DNA from 3 places in the Lysinibacillus fusiformis genome. Region 2 is predicted to be linked to each of the others. Evidence: riboswitches for the same ligand, from Rfam matches in the RefSeq annotation. Region 2 holds a riboswitch; each other region holds the start of a gene.
What was found. A riboswitch is a leader RNA that binds a small molecule or an ion and turns the genes downstream of it on or off. The one in region 2 is predicted to bind thiamine pyrophosphate.

Region 1: another riboswitch for thiamine pyrophosphate. It lies ahead of JTI58_RS21880 (ABC transporter substrate-binding protein); the one in region 2 lies ahead of thiW (energy coupling factor transporter S component ThiW).
Region 3: another riboswitch for thiamine pyrophosphate. It lies ahead of thiM (hydroxyethylthiazole kinase); the one in region 2 lies ahead of thiW (energy coupling factor transporter S component ThiW).

What each region holds. Positions count from the first base shown of each region.
Region 1 is NZ_CP070490.1:4,444,782-4,449,075, forward strand. Features, by position in the region: gene JTI58_RS21865 (ABC transporter ATP-binding protein) at 1-146, opposite strand, end outside; gene JTI58_RS21870 (ABC transporter permease) at 121-894, opposite strand; gene JTI58_RS21875 (thiamine-binding protein) at 894-1,184, opposite strand; gene JTI58_RS21880 (ABC transporter substrate-binding protein) at 1,186-2,181, opposite strand; TPP riboswitch at 2,336-2,446, opposite strand; gene parC (DNA topoisomerase IV subunit A) at 2,567-4,294, opposite strand, start outside.
Region 2 is NZ_CP070490.1:2,722,953-2,727,246, forward strand. Features, by position in the region: gene JTI58_RS13235 (VWA domain-containing protein) at 1-1,194, shown strand, start outside; gene thiW (energy coupling factor transporter S component ThiW) at 1,722-2,222, opposite strand; TPP riboswitch at 2,316-2,423, opposite strand; gene JTI58_RS13245 (MFS transporter) at 2,490-3,686, opposite strand; gene JTI58_RS13250 (ABC transporter substrate-binding protein) at 4,294-4,294, opposite strand, start outside.
Region 3 is NZ_CP070490.1:475,241-479,534, forward strand. Features, by position in the region: gene sppA (signal peptide peptidase SppA) at 1-99, opposite strand, end outside; gene mbcS (acyl-CoA synthetase MbcS) at 299-1,870, opposite strand; TPP riboswitch at 2,061-2,158, shown strand; gene thiM (hydroxyethylthiazole kinase) at 2,246-3,013, shown strand; gene thiD (bifunctional hydroxymethylpyrimidine kinase/phosphomethylpyrimidine kinase) at 3,001-3,825, shown strand; gene thiE (thiamine phosphate synthase) at 3,815-4,294, shown strand, end outside.

The sequences.
Region 1 (4,294 bases), 1.7 Mb from region 2:
CCACCAATTAATTGAAAAAGTGTGCTCTTACCACTGCCTGAAGGACCCACAATGGCCACAAACTCACCATCCCTTACGTCAAATGAAAGTTGATCAAGGACTTTTAGTGCATCGAAGGATTTAGCGATGTTTTGAATGCTGAGCATGATAGCCTCTCCCCTTCACCATGAATTTTTCAATCAAACGAATCCCGCTAAACAATAGTAAGCTCAAGAGAACAATCGCAAAAATTGCCACAAATACACGATCTGTTCGGAAGGAGGACTGAGCTAAGGTCATGTAAACACCAATACCCTTTTTTGCACCGAGCCACTCCGCAATCACAGCCCCCATCACACTATATGTAGCAGCAATTTTAACGCCTGAGAAAATGGCTGGATAAGCATGAGGCCATTCCAGCTTCCAAAAAGTTTGTGCCTTGGTAGCACCGATCATGGCAAAATAATGCTTTAATTCAGGGGCCGTTTGCCTAAATCCATCCATCGCTGCAATGACAATTGGGAAAAAGCACACGAGGCAAATAATAATGAGCTTCGGTAATAAGCCAAAGCCAAACCAAATAATAAGCAATGGTGCCAAGACAAGAATGGGAACATTTTGCGACATAATAAGAATTGGATAAAACAACTCCCGAATGAATGTAAAACGATGCAACACAATCGACACCGTTAGACCACAAGCAATGCCAATGGCCAGACCTAGTAAGGCTAACTGCACCGTAGCGAATACATGTGGTAGAAAGGTTTGATACGACTGAAAGGCTTCCGACAAAATACTACTTGGCGCAGGTAATAACCAATGTGGAACTTCAGCAAAATGCACGATTAGTTCCCATATGAATAAGAGGAAGGCGATAAAAATTATCGTCCTTCCCTTTTGCAATGCACGTTTCATTACTGATATTTCTCCGTTAATGTATCCATCGTAATACCCTTTGGCTGATATAAAATTTTCACTTGTGTAATAACATTAATGGCTCCTAGCTCGATCATCTTCTCATTCATTTTTTCAATGATTTGGAGCAATGTAGAAAGCTCGCCTTCCATCGTTGTTTCCAATGGATGTACCTCATATTTCACGCCAGAAGCATCGATCACAGCAATCGCTGCATCCACATAAGGGATAACATCTTCATATTTCTCTGTCTTTGGTATGATTTGCACACTGATTAATGAATTTGCCATGTTAATTGGCCTCCTTTTTAGGTAAGAAATCATTTGTAAAGGCTTGTTTCGCATCAAACTCGCCCTCTAGTACATGATTGCTAGACATCCATTTTGCATAGTTTTCCCACACAGAAAGCTTTTGCTCTCCCCATTGCTTGGCATCATCCTGATATTTATCTGCCAGCCATTCCTGACTTTTATGCACTAGCTCTTTATCTAAATCAGGAGCCGCTTCGATTAACATATCAGCTGCTTCACTTGGGTTTTCTATTGCGTATTCATAGCCTTTTGATGTAGCTGCAACAAAGGCTTTGACAACATCAGGGTTGTCCTGTAGCATTTTTTCATTCGTAGCTAGAACAGGTGTATAGTAATCCAATTGATCACTATAATCCGTTAGATACAGCATATTAATCTTTTCCCCACGCAGCTCAGCTTCAATCCCAGTCCATGCATAATAAATCCAAGCAAAATCAATGTCTTTTTCCATCATTGTGAAGAAATCTAAATCCCCTGCATTGACGATATCTAGCTTATTGATATCTGCCTTTTCTGTTTGCATTAATGATTGGAGAACGGCTTGCTCTAATGGCGCACCCCAACCACCATAAGTTTTACCTTCAAAATCCTTTGGCGATGTAATGCCTTTTGATGCAATAGAAGCAAAGCCAGATGTATTATGCTGAATAATCGCTGCGATAGAGACCAGCGGCACATCTTGTACACGCGCCTGTGTAATGCCTTCCTGATAGCTCACGCCAAACTCTGCCTTTCCAGAAGCAACAAGCTGATCTGCGCCCGCCTCACCAGGCATAATTATCTCAACATCTAAGCCCTGTTCCTCAAAATAACCAAGTTTTTTTGCGACATACAGACCTGTATGATTCGTATTCGGTGTCCAATCCAGTACCACAGACACCTTTTTCAGCTTGTCACTTGCCTGCTTGTCCTCCTTGTCACTACAGCCCACCAAAGTCAAAAGTGCTGCCAATAGAATAAATAACCATTTTTTCATGCGAAAGCCTCCCAGTTTGTAATATGAAAGTGTTCATGAATGAATGTTGTCACCAGAAGAAAGCGTATACAAGGTTTTCAAACTATTGCTTGAAAACATAAAAAAACGCCTAGGATTCCTCCCAGACGTATTACAATCATTCTTCAAAACTTTGCTTTTTTGAATAGATGTTCCCTACGCTGGTACGAGCCAAATCAGGTTCAAAGGGTCAGCGTCTATCGGACACAATCTCAGCTAGCAACTACTAGCCCCCCTACATTCTTTCGCTATGAACTTTTCGATGATTATTATACCCATAGTTACACTTAAATGACAAGGTGCTATTTTTGAATAACGATTGTATTCAAGACAAAAGCCCAGTTCTCCTAAGAGACTGGGCATGATATTAGCTAGGTTTTTGTTCTTTTTTGGCTGTTAATACATGGGAAATCGCCCCATCTGTTGCAATATCCACTTTAAACGAACCGTTGGAATGGCGATCTGCACGAGACAATGCTTGTACAGCAATTACCTCTTGAACGCCTTTTTCGGTTTCAATCACAACCTGCTCCTCGTCTGTCGCTTGTATAACTGCTACAATTCGGTGAGGATTTGCTTTTAACTCTGTTAATACTTTTAGTCCACGTTTTGCACGACTTGCTACTTCAACTTCAGCGACATTCATTTTCTTCACGGCTCCACGCTGTGTCACAATCACTACATATTGTGTAACATCAGGCTGTAGCACATTGACACCAACTAAGGCTTCTCCATCTTTTAGCGTGATCCCTTTCACACCGCCTGTTTTCACACCTGTAACGGGTAGTTCCTCCATCGGGAAACGAATCGCATAGGCTGTATCCGTTGTTAGCATCAGTTCTACATCATCCGTCACAAACGATGCATAGATCATCGCATCACCAGCCTTGACGTTCATCGTTTTAATTGGCTTTGAATAACGTGTTACCGCATAGTCTGCGAGTGGTGAGCGCTTAATTTGACCATCTTTTGTGGCTGTGAAGACATACGTATTTGGCTGTTCAAATGTTTCAAAGCCATAGACCGCAATAATCGATTCATCTTCCCCTGTTGGGACAATACTGGAAATATGCTGGCCCAGGTCCTTCCAGCGTATGTCAGGAAGCTCATGAACAGGTTGATAAATATAATTGCCACGATTTGTGAACAGCAATAGATGGTGCTGTGTATTTAAGTTTGCTTCATACAATAAATAATCCGAATCCTTCATGGCAAAATCTTGCCCATTTGAAGCGGCATGAGAACGTGTCGATGTACGTTTAATATAACCGTCCTTCGTCACTGTCACGACAACCTCTTCACTTGGCACAAGGACATCCAATGTAATTTTAATTTCTTCAATTTCCTGCTCAATCTTCGAGCGACGTGGCTCTGTAAAGCGTTTCTTAATGTCTAGCAACTCTTGTTTAATAACACGTACTAGCTTGGCTTCACTTTGTAGAATGCCCTCTAGCTTCGCAATTAACTTATTTAACTCGTCCTGTTCCTGACGAAGCTCTGTAATATCCGTATTCGTTAAACGGTATAATTGTAGGCTTACAATGGCCTCTGCTTGTACCTCTGTAAAATCAAACTTCGCTTGTAAATTAAGCTTTGCATCCTTCTTATCATTAGAAGAACGAATCGTCGCAATTACTTCATCTAAAATGGAAAGGGCTTTAATTAAGCCTTCTACAATATGAGAACGGTCCTTTGCCTTTTGTAAATCGTAAATGGAGCGGTTTGTCACTACTTCTTTTTGATGGGCGATATACGCATCCAGCAATAATGGCAATGTCATCATCGTTGGGCGACGATTGTGGATGGCAATCATATTAAAATTATAAGCTACCTGTAAATCCGTTGTTTTAAACAAGTACTGTAAAATTCCTTGCCCTGGTACATCCTTTTTCAGCTCAATCACGACACGTAAGCCTGTACGGTCTGATTCATCTCGAATTTCCGCAATACCTTCTAGTCGTTTATCTACACGTTGCTCATCAATTTTTTTCACAAGATTCGCTTTATTTACATCGTATGGTAACTCCGTGATAACAATTTGCTCTTTGCCACCCTTGATTGGTTCGACAACCGCTTGGGCACGGACAATGATTTT
Region 2 (4,294 bases):
GTGGATACTATTTTATCCGTAACACCTGGTGGTGGAACAGAAATCTACAGTTCATTAGCTAAAGCCTATGAAAATCTAGCTGATTTAAAACTGCAACGTAAGCATATTATTCTCTTAACAGATGGGCAATCACAGTCAGGAAATTACGAGGATCTAATTGCTGAAGGAAAAGAAAACGGTATAACTTTATCGACAGTAGCGATTGGACAAGATGCCGATGCGAACTTATTAGAAGCGCTTAGTGACATGGGCAGTGGCCGTTTCTATGATGTCATAGATGAGCAAACGATTCCTTCTATTTTATCTCGTGAAACAGCTATGATTTCTCGCACTTACATTGAGGATAATCCATTTTATCCAGCGATTTATAATGCAGCAGGATGGAATTCACTGTTTACCAATGGTGTCCCACAAATGAATGCTTACATTGGCACAACGGCAAAACAAGGGACTACTGTTGTGGCAGAAAGCGAGAAGGAAGATCCTGTGTTAGCGCAGTGGCAATATGGTCTCGGTAAAACTTTTGCCTTTACATCTGATTCAACGGGTAAATGGACAGGAGATTGGGCAAGATGGCAGGATTGGGGAACATTCTGGCAAACACTTATTTCACAAATGCTACCAAGCTATAATGATGTGGCCTATGATGTAAGATTGGAAGCAGATGGTTCCTTTATGATTACCGACCCTACAAATGAAGCTGCATTTTTAGATATTGTAGCAGTTAATGAAGCTGGGGAAGAGCTAGAAACACAACTTGAAACCATTTCGGCCTCCCAAGTTCGAGCTGTAGTACAAGCCGAACCTGGATTAATATTCTTCCGTGTAGCAGATGAAAAGCAGGCCATTTATCAAGCAGGACTAAGTGTTCCTTATAGTGCCGAATACGAACTACTTCCTGTTAATGATCAACTGATAGAAGAGTTAACGCAACAAACAGGAGGCGCGGTTTTAAAGGAACCACAAGATGTATTCCGAGACTTTACAACAAAAGGAGCGGATCGACAAAATATTGCTACATGGCTTCTCTTAGCAAGTATGCTTTTATTCTTTATGGATATTACCATAAGACGTTTTGGTTGGAACTTCCTAACGAATGCGAAGAAGAAAGAACCGCTGGTTGAGGAAAAACCTATACAGGCAGAAGACACAAATGTGGCACAGTTATTAAAAGGTATGAAAAAACGATCTTAATATAGTGGAAGCAGTGCAAAATCTAATTGTTTTGCACTGCTTTTTTGTATTGTTTGAGGAAAGAGATGTATCTATTTTGAAAAAGTGGATAGAGATGATCTAAAAAGTGGGACCTTTGCTCATAAAGAGATAGAAAGCGCTCTAAGTTGAGTCGCAGCCGCTCCTAAGGAGGTGGAAGGCGCTCTAAGTTGAGTCGCAGCCGCTCATAAAGAGAAGAAAAGCGCTCTAAATTGAGTCACAGCCGCTCGTAAGGAGAAGAAAAGCGCTCTAAGTTGAGCCGCAGCCGCTCGTAAGGAGAAGAAAAGCGCTCTAAATTGAGTCACAGCCGCTCGTAAGGAGAAGAAAAGCGCTCTAAGTTGAGCCGCAGCCGCTCCTAAGGAGATGGAAGGCGCTCTAAATTGAGTCACAGCCGCTCGTAAGGAGATAAAAAACGCTCCAACCAAGGTCGTCGCCGCTCATAGAAGGAAGAAAAGCGCTCCAATCTTGGCCACCCCCATCTCAATGAATGCTTATTATCCAAACCCCCTTCAATAAAGAGAAGAATTAAACCTCTTTACTAGCTCCGTTTTACGCAAGCTGCTAGCAACCATAACACCTAGAATGGCGCCGATTGTACTTGATGTTAAAAAGGCAGGTAGGAAGAAGAATGCTGCTACAGATGTTCCCATGAATAATTTTGCATAAGGTACGGCAATAAGTGAAGCAAGAATGCCAGTTCCCACAACTTCTCCAATGCCAGCTAACCACATTTTATTGCTATATTTATAGGCAAGGGCCGCACAGGACGCGCCAATGACACTACCAGGGATAGCTAATAGAGAGCCTGTTCCGGTAAGGATTCGAATGACGGCAGTGACAAAGGCAACTATTACTGTTGGTACGGGTCCAAATATAATGGCTCCTATCACATTAATAGCATGCTGAACGGGGTAAGCACGTGCGATTCCTGTTGGGATAGATACGAAAGTAGAGCCTGCAACAGCAATAGCTACTAATAAAGCCATGACTGTTAATTTACGAATTGACATAAAGTTCACTCCTTTTGATAAAGTTCGTGAGGAAAAATAAAAAGGCCGCCCCTTTAAACAATAGGAAGCGGCCTTGCGTGTATATAGTGACAACAGCAAGTAGCGCCACTTCCCTCCGCTAGTGTGAACTAGATCAGGTTCAAAGGGTCCGTATATTACCATATACGTCTCAGCCTTTTAAAGACTCCCCTAGTGGTTAAAATCATTCAATTTCGTTGACCAACATTAATGTAACATACTGCTAAAAATAGTCAATGATTTTTCAGACTATTTTGTATCGGGATGCATTAAATGAGGTGCTTTTTTCAATGTCCAGATGAGCGCAAGGAAGAAGCAAGCTAATAATATGATCGATCCGAAAATATATGGGCTATTCATATTCCAGTCAAATAATAAACCAGCCAAAGCGGGTCCAATCATATTACCAAGACTCATATAGGCATTATTCAAGCCCGCAGCGAATCCTTGTTCTTTCTCTGCAAGCTTTGAGATAAGTGTATTAACAGCTGGACGAATTAATGTCGTTGCTGTAGAGAAAATCGTTGCTACAACTAATATAAGGGCAAAGCCAGACACAAATAATATGAAGAAAATAGCAACAGATGCAATAAATAAATTGACAAGCACTACCTTCATTTCACCAAAGCGATTGAATAGTGGTGTAATAATAAACATTTGTACAACTACCCCAAAAGCACCACCGACAACTAATATAATTGCTATGTCCACAGGTGTGTAATTAAACTTTTCTGTCACAAATAATGACAATGTCGTTTGGAAGTTTGCAATTCCGAATGAGAACACCAGCATAATGATAAGCATTACAAAATAAGGCATATGTATGGAACGAGCCATTTGCTTCGCCAGATTGTCTAGCTTTTGCTTCTTTTGTGCAGTGTTTGGTTTGGTAGATGGTAATAAAAAGTAAGATAAAATAGAAGCTAGGATGGCTGCAGCTCCAGCAGTGTAAAATGGAAAATGTAAGCTAACCTTTGCTAAGAAACCACCGATTCCTGGCCCTATCATAAAACCAAGAGACATGGCAGCACCCAACATCCCCATCCCTTTCCCGCGTTCTTCATAGGTTGTGACGTCAGCGACAAAAGCCATAATAGGAGGTGCGACAAAAGCGGAACCTAGGCCACCTAAAAAGCGTGCTAAAAAGAGCATCCATACATCTGTAGCAAGGCCAAAACCGATTTGTGCAAGACCTGTCACGATGAGACCGAAAATAATTAAATTTTTTCGACCGTACTGATCGGAAAGGTTCCCAGCAATAGGAGAAAATACGAATTGAGCTAAGGCGAAGGTTGCTATTAGCATACCTAGAACTTGTCCTGCTGCACCAAATATTTTTAAATACTCCGGCATGACAGGAATAATAATGCCAATACTCCCCATTGCGATAAACATATTAAACATTAAAATATACAAAGCCGCCTTATTGGACTTCTGCTGGGTCATCGAATGAACCCCCTTTTTTTGTAATCAAATATAGTACAGTCTATCATAAAGAATTATTGCTTGGCTAATAGTTAAGATTGTAGAACTGGTTCTATATTTAGAATGGTTTTCCACAAAAGTTTTCGTTTAGGCACCTATGAATTGCTAAACAATCCATTTTTGTAATAAAATGGATTGAAATGAAGCTGTAGAATGGGAGATGGAAAATTTGCAGCTCCAAAGTTGCAACAACAATGAATGGACTTCGCTTATGTAGAGATAATTAAAAAAAATTGTGAGTTAGTCTGTAATGACATAAAGGTTGGCTATAAATCCTAGCGATGATATAGCGGCATCAGAAATACTGAGTGAAGGTTATGTAATATAAAAAGTACACTTTCATGGCTTGTTTTTCGATAAAGCAATATAAAATTGTGCATGATAGATGACAATATCTAGCTGCAAAGCTATTCCATAACAAATGATGTAGGAATCCTCGAAATCCAGATAAATTATTTTCTAAATATAATAATGCGAATAATCCATTGTAAAGGTTCTTATTTAATAGAAAGTTAGATAAGCAGAAAAAAACTAGCGAATGGGTGTGAAAACCAATTCGCTAGTTTAAT
Region 3 (4,294 bases), 2.2 Mb from region 2:
GAAATCTGCTTTAAAGAGCGCAAAAATGGTGTTAATTCCTAATGAAAATAGTAAAAGAACACCTGCAACTACTAAAGCAACCCACCTTTTTACATTCATGTCTTTCCGCCTCCTTAACACGTAATACGTATGAATTACACATTTGTTTCATTTTTTTGCAATAATACTATGCAAAAAGCTTTATGCTATTTATTTCCTTATCCTACCTTACCTAAAAAAATTAAAAAAATCAAAGTCCATACCTTTGCATGAACTTTGATTTTCGACATTATTTCCTAGGAAATGATCATGATTGAAGTTATTTGATTTCTTGTTGTCGTAATTCGACACGTCTAATTTTCCCTGAAGATGTTTTCGGTAGCTCCTCTACAAATTCAATAGCACGTGGATATTTGTATGGAGCAGTCAGTGATTTCACATGACTTTGAAGTGTTTGAATAAGTGCTTCATCCCCTTTTTCATCGTTGCGCAGAACAATAAATGCCTTGACAATATTTCCACGGACTTTATCAGGACTCGCAACCACTGCAGCCTCTTTCACAGTCGGATGCTTCATTAGAGCATCCTCTACTTCAAAGGGTCCAATCGTATAGCCTGAGGAAATAATGACATCGTCGCCTCGGCCATCAAACCAAAAATAGCCATCTTCATCTTTATAGGCACGATCTCCTGTAATATACCAATCCCCACGAAATTGTAAATTTGTACGTTCAGGATCATTTAAATATTTTTTAAAGAGGGCTGGTGTTTCACGATGAACAGCAATATCGCCCACTTCTCCCACAGTAACTGGTTTGCCCAAATCATTAATAATCTCAACGGTGTTGCCAGGAGTAGGTTTCCCCATAGAGCCAACTCGCGCCTCCATCCCCACCATTGTTCCCACCAATAATGTATTTTCCGTTTGTCCGTAGCCATCTCGTACTTGTAATTTGAATGTTTCCAAGAAAACTTTAATGACCTCACTATTTAAAGGCTCACCAGCTGATACAGCTTGGCGAATTGCACTTAAATCATATTCATGTAAATTTTCAAGCGCTGCCATAAAACGATATTCTGTTGGTGTACAGCATAGTACATTGATTTTGAATTTTTCAAGCAATGCTAAATAAGTAGCTGCTTCAAATTTACCTTTGTAGACAAATGCGGTAGCACCACTACCCAAAGTAGCAAGAAACGGACTCCAAATCCATTTTTGCCATCCTGGTGCTGCAGTTGCCCAAACAATATCATTTTCATGTACACCCAGCCAATGTGGTGCTGTTGTTCGTAAATGTGCATAGCCCCAACTATGAGTATGAACCGCTGCTTTCGGATTTCCTGTTGTTCCGCTTGTATAGGCTAAAAATGCATTGTCAGTGCTTTTAGTCGGGATAGGATTTATGTAGGTTGTAGGTTGATTATGCATTTTTTCAAGTATGTTCTGCCAAGGTTCGTGTGCATTCCCTATGACAAATTGCAATATGCCTTGTAAATTCCCCACTTCATCAAATTGTTCAATATAAGGTTCAAATGCAATAACCGCTTTAGCATTGGCATGGTGAATACGATATTCAATATCTTTTGTTCTTAACATTTCTGAGCTTGGAATAATGGTTAAACCCGCTTTCAATGCAGCAATATACACAATATATGCTTCCACTGAACGTGGTACCATCACTAAAATGACATCACCTTTCTTTAAGCCTTGCTTGGTGAAAACATGTGCTGCTTGATTCGCTTTTTCCAATAAATGTGCATATGTAATAAATTGGACGTCTTGATTTTCTTCATAAATGATTAAAGCATTTTTTGTTGCATCCTGCGCATATTTTTCAATTTCCTCTGCTATGTTATACCATTTTGGTGCGACTAAATCTTGTCTTTTCATGGCAAATGCCCCCTTTTGCTATGACACATTATAAAACTCCTTTTTCATTATTTTCAATGGTTTACACTCAATTTCGTTAAAGTCATGACAACTATCATACTTTGCTATATGGCATCAGTCACGTTTTGTTTATAGGAAAACTAGTTATTGAATACATATGAAAAGTATGGTACATTTTGGTCAACTAAATACAAGATTGCAGGGGGACTCGCAAGAGTTGAGAAGGTAAAACCTGACCCTTTGAACCTGTTAGTTAATACTGACGTAGGGAGCAATAGACATCGTTTTTTACAGATGAAAGGCTCTTTTTCGTGCATTTTTACACAAAAAGAGCCTTTTTTGCATGCTTACGTCCATCCACAGAGGAGGACTACAATGATATTTCAAACAATTCGTCAAAAGCAACCACTCGTCCATTGCATCACCAATTATGTAGTGGCAAATTTTCAAGCAAATGGTTTATTAGCAATAGGTGCCTCACCGGTAATGGCTGATGACAGCCAAGAGGTAGAGGAAATGGTAGCGATTGCTCAAGCACTATTAATTAATATTGGAACGCTTAATGATCGTACAAAAAGCGCCATGCTATTAGCAGGTAAAAAAGCGAATGCACTTGGTATTCCTGTTATTTTAGATCCTGTTGGCGTTGGAGCCACAACTTATCGTAAGGAAACCGTCAAACATTTACTTGAGAACATACAATTTGCTGTGATTCGCTGTAATCTCGGCGAGCTTGCTGCAATAGCCGGTGTAGATTGGCAACAAAAGGGGGTCGATAGTGGTCATGGCTCCATCGCTATGGAAGCAGAAGCCACATTATTGGCTCAACGCTATCAATGCATAGTTATTGTAACGGGGGAACGTGATTTTATAACTGATGGTAAGCATAGCCAATGGATTGCTGGTGGTCATCCACAAATGACGGAAGTAACGGGTACAGGTTGTTTACTAAGCGCAATTTGCGGTGCTGCCTATCGTGTTGGACCTAACCCTTACCAGCAATTAACAGAAACACTTACTTACTATAAAAAAGCAGGTGTACTAGCATCAGCATTTACTGCAGATATCGGTGATTTTCAAATCGCCTTACTTAATGCTATACATCGTTTGTCAAAGGATGGTGAAGCTTCATGCATATTGTAACGACGATTGCTGGCTCAGATAGCGGAGGCGGTGCTGGTATACAGGCTGATTTAAAAACATTTCAGGAATTAAAAGTGTTTGGCACTTCTGTCATTACAGCATTAACTGCACAAAATACATTGGGTGTAACAGGTGTTTACCCAATTGACGTTTCCTTTATAAAAAAACAATTCGAGGCCTTAGTAGAAGATTTTTCAATAACTGCGATTAAAACAGGAATGCTTTATTCCTCAGCTATTATCAAAACAATCGCAAGCATGATCGGTGAGCTAAACATTCCACTGATTGTTGATCCAGTGATGATTGCAAAAGGTGGAGAAAGCCTATTGCAGCAAGAAGCTATCGATGCACTATGCTCAACTTTACTACCACTCGCTACGGTTGTTACGCCCAATATACCCGAAGCAGAGACACTTACAGGGAGAACTATTCATCATTTTGAAGATATGAAAGAAGTAGCTCAAAGCTTGTTACAACTTGGTGTACAATGTGTCATCATCAAAGGTGGACATTTAACAGATCCACTTTATGCCATTGATTATGTATTTTTCAAAAATGGACGATCTTTTTCGATGCAATCTCCTCGAATCCAAACAAAAAATACGCACGGTACTGGATGTACATTTTCAGCAGCACTTACTGCTTTTCTTGGACAAGGATTTGCTATGGAAGAAGCCATTATTGAAGCTAAAAAGTTTATCCAATTAGCAATTATGTATGATTTATCGATTGGAAATGGTCATGGACCCACAAATCATTTTGCTTATCAACAGCATAAAGAAGCCTGTGAGGTGATTATTCATGAAACGTGAGGATTTGCAGCTTTATTTTATTATGGGTACGAGCAATGTTCCTCATCATGAACAATCGATCTATATCCTAGAAAAGGCATTACAAGCAGGCATTACAATGTTTCAATTTCGCGAAAAAGGTCCTCATGTGTTAACTGGATTAGCCTATGAACAGTTTGCACGCCAATGTCAAAAACGATGTCATCAGTATAGTGTACCCTTTATCGTTAATGACGATGTCGAGCTAGCGATGCGACTCGGTGCTGATGGTGTTCATATCGGACAAGATGATTTACCTGTTGGAGTAGCACGGAAAAGAATTGGGAACATGATTCTTGGTGTTTCTGTCCATTCACAGGACGAATTGCAAACGGCTATTAACCATCAAGCTGATTATGTAGGGATTGGTCCAATCTTTGCAACATCTTCTAAAAGTGATGCACAACCACCTTGTGGCACATCTTTTTTACAGCAGGCTCGTTATCTTCAT